DNA from 2 places in the Brevibacillus sp. BD137 genome. Region 2 is predicted to be linked to the other one. Evidence: riboswitches for the same ligand, from Rfam matches in the RefSeq annotation. Region 2 holds a riboswitch; the other holds the start of a gene.
The links. Region 2 has a riboswitch for cobalamin ahead of ODZ53_RS02955 (helical backbone metal receptor). Riboswitches for the same ligand answer to the same signal wherever they lie in the genome.
Positions count from the first base shown of each region.

Region 1: it holds a riboswitch for cobalamin, as region 2 does, so the genes downstream of both, ODZ53_RS24830 (ABC transporter substrate-binding protein) here and ODZ53_RS02955 (helical backbone metal receptor) in region 2, are expected to answer to the same signal.

Region 1 is NZ_JAOTNO010000015.1:63,236-67,451, reverse strand. It holds gene ODZ53_RS24835 (FecCD family ABC transporter permease) at 1-735, opposite strand, end outside; gene ODZ53_RS24830 (ABC transporter substrate-binding protein) at 760-1,779, opposite strand; cobalamin riboswitch at 1,947-2,146, opposite strand; gene ODZ53_RS24825 (M24 family metallopeptidase) at 2,160-3,254, opposite strand; gene ODZ53_RS24820 (alpha/beta fold hydrolase) at 3,379-4,149, shown strand; gene ODZ53_RS24815 (ABC transporter permease) at 4,206-4,216, opposite strand, start outside.
Region 2 is NZ_JAOTNO010000001.1:546,816-551,031, forward strand. It holds gene ODZ53_RS02945 (ABC transporter ATP-binding protein) at 1-168, opposite strand, end outside; gene ODZ53_RS02950 (FecCD family ABC transporter permease) at 177-1,214, opposite strand; gene ODZ53_RS02955 (helical backbone metal receptor) at 1,216-2,211, opposite strand; cobalamin riboswitch at 2,368-2,516, opposite strand; gene ODZ53_RS02960 (MBL fold metallo-hydrolase) at 2,668-3,612, opposite strand; gene ODZ53_RS02965 (pyridoxamine 5'-phosphate oxidase family protein) at 3,769-4,216, shown strand, end outside.

The DNA of each region.
Region 1 (4,216 bases), on a different contig from region 2:
AACCCCCAATGTCCCCGCTGACTCCTCGCCCATCAGCATCGCATTGAGCGAGCGGTATTGGGCCATTAAGACGATGAGACAGATGACGACAATCAACGTAGGGATCGTCAGGTACTCCCATTTGCCGCCAGCCAGACTGCCACTTAACCAAAACAGCACCGTCCCAATTCCATGCTCATTCGGCGCTGAAAACACAAGGAGACTGGTAATGGCCGACAAGATCGCAGATATCGCAATTCCAGCCATGAGCAGGCGTACCGTCGAGTTTTGTCCTCCAATACGGGATAGCGTAAAAATGAGAATGATAGACACGAGGGAGCCTGTAAAAGCGCCAAAGGTTAACGCATACTGCCCGTACATGCTGAATGCTCCGAAAATAATTACGGAAGTAGCTCCAACGGAAGCACCTGATGATACGCCTAACACATATGGGTCAGCCAGGGAGTTGCGAACCAACGATTGGATCGCTACTCCCACGACAGACAGACCTGCTCCGACGATCGCCCCCAAGAGTACACGCGGGAAGCGAATATCCCAAATAATTGTTTGCTCCCCTTTGGACCAGTCCACCTCAATCCATTGGGTCAACATCGGAATTTTTGATAAGGCGATTTTCCATACCGTAGTCGATTTAATCTCCACCGATCCCAGCGTGACTGCGAACGTAATCGAGAGGAAGAGTCCGACCAATAAAGTAATGATGATAGAAGGTAACTTGATCTGTTGCAGTGCTATTCCCTCCCTTAAAAGGGGCGTACTCTATTTGAATTTATCCGGGTAGAGTCCTTCCGCCAAAATTTTCAGTGCAATCGGTGCACGAACGCCTTCAGAAGCCGCAGACAATGGCAATACCATCAGTCGTTGATTTTTAATCGCCGGAATATCCGCCATTTCCTTTTTGGTCAAAAGGAAATGACGTTTTTGCTCAACAGTTCTATCCCCGTAGTCTACGATAATAATCACGTCTGGATTGCGACTCACTACTTGCTCCCAACTGACCTCTGCCCAACCCTTTTGAATGTCATCAAAAATGTTCTTGCCGCCAGCAGTCTTGATTAAGGACGTCATGTAGTTGTTGGCTGCCGTGAATGGCTTATCTTCCCCGTTGTCGTACACGAACACTTTAAGTGGCTCGTCCACCTTGCCGATTTTGCTAATCGTTTGATCCATTTCACTCTTCATTTTATGGATCAAATCATTGGCTTTGTCCTCCACACGGAAAATGCGTCCGATGTTCGTAATATCCGCGAACACATCGTCGATCGTTGGACCAGGCTTGCTAGACGATTCTTGCAGATAAGATTTGATGCCGACCTTTTCCAAATCCTGCATCGATCCTACGCCCTTTTCGCCGAAACCGCTTTTCCATCCGGCGTACACGAAGTCTGGGTTCGCTGCCAACAGCACTTCTTTCGTAGGATACTTGTCAGACAGTACCGGAATCTTGTCGTAATCTGCTTTTAACGCTGGAAGGATTTCATCGTCCAGGTAAGCGGTTCCGACCATTTTATCAGCCAGGCCCAATGCCAGCATGATTTCGGTTACGTGTTGGTTCAATGTCACGGCACGCTCAGGTGCTTTTGGATAGGTCATTTCGATACCATTATTGGTGAGTGTTACAGGCTTGCTCTCTGCTGCTGGAGCAGCGGTTTGTTCTGTTTTGGCTGGAGCCTGCGTTGTCGTAGTGGAGCCGCATGCCGAAACCAAAAGCATGGCAGCTGTCATGATACCGAAAGCTAGTCCTTTCATTACTGTATGTGCTTTGATTGCATGAAACATCTGTAATCCCCCTTTTTTTATAAATGTTGTAGTAAACCAATTGCATCCACAAAAAAGCACCTCCCATTTCAATCGGGAGGTGCATGACAAACGTAGATATAGCCATAACAGGCGCAAAGGCGCCCTTTCATAGACTGTTTCCACATCTGCCCCATCCTCGTGGGTCGATTGTAAATGATCGCATGGCAGGTCTCCTGGCTTACGGATCAACACACCCAGCTACCTTCCCATTTTTTGTCTCGCAAAAAACAGTGGCTATTCGCTAGGCGCTCCTCGTTACAGTGGCGGGACCGCGCCGGTTTCTCACCGGACTTCCCTTTTAAGCTGACGGCATATGCCATCCAGCACCATTCGATACGTATTCAATTTTTCCAACTTCTTTATTGGTTGATAGAAGTCAGTTTTTTCGGGAACTGCGTGAGTATTTCAACGCCTGTTTCCGTAACCAATACATCGTCTTCAATCCGAACGCCGCCTACTCCTGGCAAATAGATACCCGGCTCGATGGTAAAGACCATTCCTGGACGAAGCACTTCTTGGTTCTGGCTGTGAACAGACGGATATTCATGTACATCCATCCCTAGTCCATGCCCAAGGCGGTGCATGAAGTATTCTCCGTAGCCTTTTGCGGTGATAACATCGCGAGCGGTTTTATCCAAATGCGCAAAAGTCACACCCGGACGAATCTCAGCAATTGCCGCTTCGTTGGCAGCCAATACTGTCTCGTAAATTTCTTGTAGCTGGGGACTGATCTCGCCTACAGCAAAGGTACGAGTAATATCGGATACATATCCGTTCGCAGCTACCCCGATATCAAACAAAAGCAAGTCGCCTTCTTGCACCTGGCGCGTTCCTGGCTTCCCATGTGGCAAAGCGGACTTCTCCCCTGCCAATACCATGGACGTAAAGGATGGACCTTCTGCGCCCAAGCGCTTCATCTGGAATTCCAGCTCAGCTACGATTTCTGTCTCGGTCATGCCTGTTTTGACTTTTTTCAGGGTCTCCCGCAAGGAATCCTCGACCAACTGAACAGCGTGCTTCAGACGATCCACTTCATCCGGAGATTTGATCAAACGCATTTCACGCAGTGGCTCTTCCACGTCCACATAGCTCGACGCCAGAACAACTTGTCCAAGTGCTTCATAGCGCTCGACAGTCATATGACTTTTCTCAATGCCGAGCTTCGCGAAGTTCGCTGGCAACACTTGCTTGAGGATTTCATACGGGTTTTGGATATCCGTATGTGTATGGATATCTTGAACGAACGAAGCCTCTGCTGCTGCCTCACGATCAAGAGCAGGTACAATTAAGGAAGGCTTTCCTTCAGCAGGAATAACAAGACCCATAAAACGTTCATGTGGGTCAGTAAAAAATCCGGTCAAATAGTAGACGTGCTTGGGAGAGGTAATCAACACCGCGTTCAGCTCTTGCTCTGTCAAAAACGTGTGGAGCTTCGAAATGCGCTCTTGAAACAACTTCTTCACCCTGCTTTCACCAATTATTCTATTGCGAGAATACCACTTCCCCATCAAAAAAAGAAGAGTTCAATTGCAAAATCTACTTCGGATCGGACAACCTAAGGGTGGGGTGAAAACAAAAATGGAACAAATACTCGTCCATCAGGATGGCAAGCAGTTTGCTTTTCACATATCGGGGAAAGGTCAGCCGTTATTGTGTATCCATGCGCCATGCATCGGCTCTATCAATTTTGTTTATCAGCAAACACTCGCAGATACTTATCAGCTCATTGTCCCTGATTTGCCCGGACATGGTGACAGTTCGCCCATGGAGAAGCCCTATTCTATTGGGGAATTGGCAGAACGACTCCATAAGCTGATCCCGTCTCTCGGCATTGAGCGTCCCTTTATTTTGGGGTACTCCCAAGGTGCTTCTATCGCCCTTGAATATTGCCTTCGCTATCCTGATCATGCGCGAGGCAGTATACTCGTGAGCGGTTTTTCCGAAGTGAATGACCTGTATTTGCATGGACGATTTTGGATGGCCCGGGCGTTGTCGATGCTTCACGGAGTTCCTCTTCTTGCCTGTTCCATTGCTTCCTCACATGTCAATAACCCAGAAATGCGGGAAAAATGGACGGCGCACGCCTCCAAAACAGATCCCACCAGCTTAAAATACCTTTACGCTGCCGGACATCGCTATCAATGTACAGAGAGTCTGGGCAACATCCAGCTTCCGATTTTACTTGCCTATGGCGGACAAGATAAACGTATGCATCATTATGCGCAAATGCTGACACTGAAATTGCCAAAGGCAAGACTTGAAATGATCCCTAACGTAAAGCATCAAGTCATTACGAAAGCTGCTCCTGTACTCAATCAGTTGTGCCGCACCTTCATGGAAGAAGGATAAATAAGAAAAGACAGAAGGACGGTATCTCCATTCCCTTCTGTCTTTTTGCAATTGGACTAGCTCTTCA
Region 2 (4,216 bases):
TCCTGCATCTGCCTTGATGACCCCTGAAATCAATTTCAGCAAGGTGGATTTACCGCTTCCATTTGGTCCGATAATGCCAAAAAATTCTCCCTTGTCCACGCAAAAATCGATTCCGTACAAAACTGGCGTATCCTGATACGATTTTTGCAAGCTGTGCACATTGATCATGGCATACGTTACCTCTTCCTAAAGCGTTTATTTTGCTTCAATAAATACGCGAAAAACGGTGCACCCAGAAATGCTGTCACGACACCGAGCGGGATTTCCGTTGGACTTAGCAGCATTCTGGCGAGAGTATCGGCCCACAGCACATAGATACCACCGCAGATCGCAGCCATCGGCAGTAAAATTCGATAGTCAGGACCGACAAGCATACGGACGAGGTGCGGTACCACCAGGCCAACGAACCCGATAATTCCCGCGATAGAAACCGCCGCTGCCGTCAGGAGTGTCGAGACGACCAGAACCACCAGCTTCGTTCGATCTACATGGACGCCGAGATGCGCAGCCTGCCGCTCGCCTAACGCAAATAGGTTCAAGGAACGCGCATAGCTTACCAGCACCATTCCGCCTATGACCAAGTACGGAATCAAGACATACGTGAAGGCCCAGCCCCGAAATGACAGGCTGCCCATCAGCCAGAACACGATCTCATTCACCGTCTGATCCGATAGCGACACCATAAAGGAAACGAGTGAGCCGAGAAAAGCCTGCACCACAACACCAGACAAAATCAGGGTCTCCGTTTGCAGCTTTCCTTGCGTGTTCGCGAGTCCGAGTACGATCCATAAACTGAGCAGTCCTGTAAGAAAAGCGACAACAGGCGTGCTCCATGCACCCAAAAAGCTGATTTGCAAGCCAAACAGGATCAAAAAGGCTGCTCCGACAGCAGAACCGGATGCCACGCCCATCGTAAACGGATCTGCGAGCGGATTGCGCAAAACTCCCTGAAAGCCCGCCCCCGCAAGAGACAAGCAGGCGCCTATCAAAACAGCCAATACAACGCGTGGAAAACGAACCTTCATGACAATTTGCTCAGATGACTCCGGCCACGTTACCGTGATCCACTCAGACAAGCCCGGGATTTGATGGAGCAGGATGAGCCATACCTGCGAAATGGGGAGGTGTGCCGCCCCCATCGAGATACTGATGACTATTGATGCCAGAAGGACGAGACAGCTGGCTCCTCCCCATAGGAACAATCGTTTCTTCATTTTATTTCACCAAGTCAGGGTAAATCGCCTTCGCTACTTCGATCAAGCCTTGTGTAATACGCGGACCGGGACGGGACAAAATATTTTGGTCCATGCCAAAGATTTGTTTTTCACGAATCGCCTTCATTTTATCCCAGCCATTACGCTTGGCGATCATATCCTCCAGCTTGACGCCAGTCTTTTCATCGGTAATTCCGCTCGCATACAAAATGACGTCTGGATCGTTTTGCAAAATCTTTTCTTCACTGATCGGATTCCACCCCTGTGTGTCAGAAGCAATGTTCGTCGCTCCAGCCAATGTGATGAGCTCGTCCATGAATTCACCTTTTCCGACTGTCCAGCCTGGGGAAAACTCAAGGTATACCTTTTTCTTCTCTTCCGGTTTTACATTTTTCACTGCATCTTGAACGTACGCGATATCCTTCTTCATTTGCGCGACAACTTTTTCGGCTTGTTCTTGTTTGTTAGTGATAACTCCCATCGCCAACACATTGTTTAGGATGTCATCCATCTTTGTCGGATGGGTAATATAGACGGGCATCCCGAGAGATTTGAGCTTGTCAGCCACTGGCTTCTCCATCGAAATCCCACCGACGACCATATCTGGTGTTTGAGCGAGAATCGCTTCTTCATTCGGTTTGACGACGCCGCCAATTTTCGGTTTTGTCTTCGCCGCTTCTGGATAGTCATCATAGTCTGAGACAGCTACGATCCGATTTTCCAAGCCTAATGCGAACAAAATCTCTGTCTCGGCAGGTGATGTGGAGACGATTCGCTCAGGAGCTTTTGCAAAGGTTACTTCTTTTCCTGTCGCATCCTTGACTGTCAACGGATAAGTTGTTTGTTTTGCAGACTGCTCGGCTGTATTCTCTTGCGGTGCTGTCTGCGGTGCACTGGTTTGTCCACCAGGTGCTGGCTGGCTGTTATCGTTACCCGCACAACCTGCGAGGCTCGCCGCAACAAGTAGTGGGATCATGAATCGCAATGAACGTTTCATATGTAAAACTTCCTTTCTGCGTGTCTGATTGACTGTACCTTCCAATAAAAAAAGCGACCCTTGCTTCCATTCGGAAATCAAAGGGTCGGTACCTCAGGGCAAACAGACAGGATGGTCTGCTTCCTGAAATAGGCCGATCCTTTCCGCGAAGGCAACAGGCACAAAAACAAACAGGCAGGTCTCCTGGCTTACGGCTGAGGAACGAGCCGATTTACAGTGGCGGGACCGCGTCGGATTTTCACCGACTTCCCTTTTCACCCGATCTTTTTGAGAAAAGACGAGGCACCTATTTGCTGTTACGTTTGAAATTGTCACAGTCCATGACTCATCCTACATCATAGCATTCCTTGGATGAAAAAAGAATGACAAACACGTAAGCCAATACTTTCTTGCCAGCTAAAAATGAAAACGCCTGAACAAAAGGTTCAGGCAAATGGACTGCTTTTGGCAAAGCTTTTACCCTCGTTTGTGCAAATAATCCAGAATGCCCATGGCGCACACCTGTAAGTCGAGCTTGAGTACTCCGAAAACTTCGTGGTCATCATTGATGCCTTGTGACTGTAGATGCTCCGAGACTCGTTCCAATAACTTACGAGACAGATCAGCATATGTTTGTCCAGCAGCAAGTGTTGATTCTCCTTCCGCCACAAACACAGGGAGCCACTCACGTATTTGGCAGTACACATCGTCTACCTGTTCAGACATCCCAAAATGACCAAAGTAAATGCGATTCAGCTTGCGCGCTTCAAATCGACGTAGAGACGCTAACATGGCATCCGGGTCAAACTGATTCGGAGAAGTAGATGGCAGCACGAGGTGTATACCATCCTTTTTAAGCTGCGGATAAAGGACACCTGCCGTATCACCTGTGAACATGCCGCGGCTAACGGGATCGTAGATGCTGAAGTGATGATTGGCATGCCCTGGCGAATCCAGAAACTCGAACATGCAATTCGCCCCGATTTTTAGTATATCTCCGTCTCCACGAATCAAAATCCGCTCTTCGGGAACAGCTTCAATCGGATCAAACAATCGATCAAAATCATCATGATACACCGCTCTCGCCCCTGCGATCAGTCGGCTTGGATTAACGAGGTGACGTGCACCTTTTGGATGGACGACGATCTTTGCGTTTGGGCAATCCTTTAGAAAAAGTCCCACTCCTCCCGCATGATCCAAATGAATATGCGTCACAATGATGTATTTTACTTGTTCCGGGGTAAAACCGAGCTTGGCGAGGCCGGTCTTGATGTATGGGACGGAGGGGCTTGGCCCTGTTTCAACCAAAGTCAGTTCTTCTTCAGCGATGACATAAGTCCCCGTGCGTTCCGCCCAGCCCATATCGAAACCGTCTATTAAATGGATGCGCTCCCCTAAGTAAATTAGCTGTGATGATTGCATGTCAATGCTCCTCCTTTTCAAAGGTGATTTTGTTGCGAGAATATTTACACTTTATCATCAATTTGGGACGTACTGGGAATATCAACACAAATTCTTCATATTTTCATCGTAATATGAGGGTAGTAAAAGCAATTCCTTTACCTGGAGGGGTGCAAAATGGGTCAGCTTTTCTCTGAGTTACGACCTGAGCATGAGAAGTTTATCAAGAAGCAGCGAATGTTCTTCGTTGCCTCTGCTCCTATGGACACAGATGGTCACGTGAATCTTTCACCGAAAGGGTACGATTCCTTTCGCATCATATCGCCTACCGAGGTGGCCTATTTAGACCTGACCGGAAGCGGAAACGAAACCAGTGCACATCTACAGGAAAATGGCCGGATTACTCTCATGTTTTGCGCCTTTGAAGGCCCCCCTCTCATCATGCGCTTATTCGGCAAAGGAACGGTTATTCTCCCAGATTCGCCTCGGTGGGATGAGCTCGTAAAAGACTTCCCGCCTCTGCCCGGTGCTCGTCAAATCATTACCGTAAACGTACAGGAAGTAAAGACTTCTTGCGGCTGGGCTATCCCCTTCTATTCCTACTCAAAAGAACGCGACACCCTTC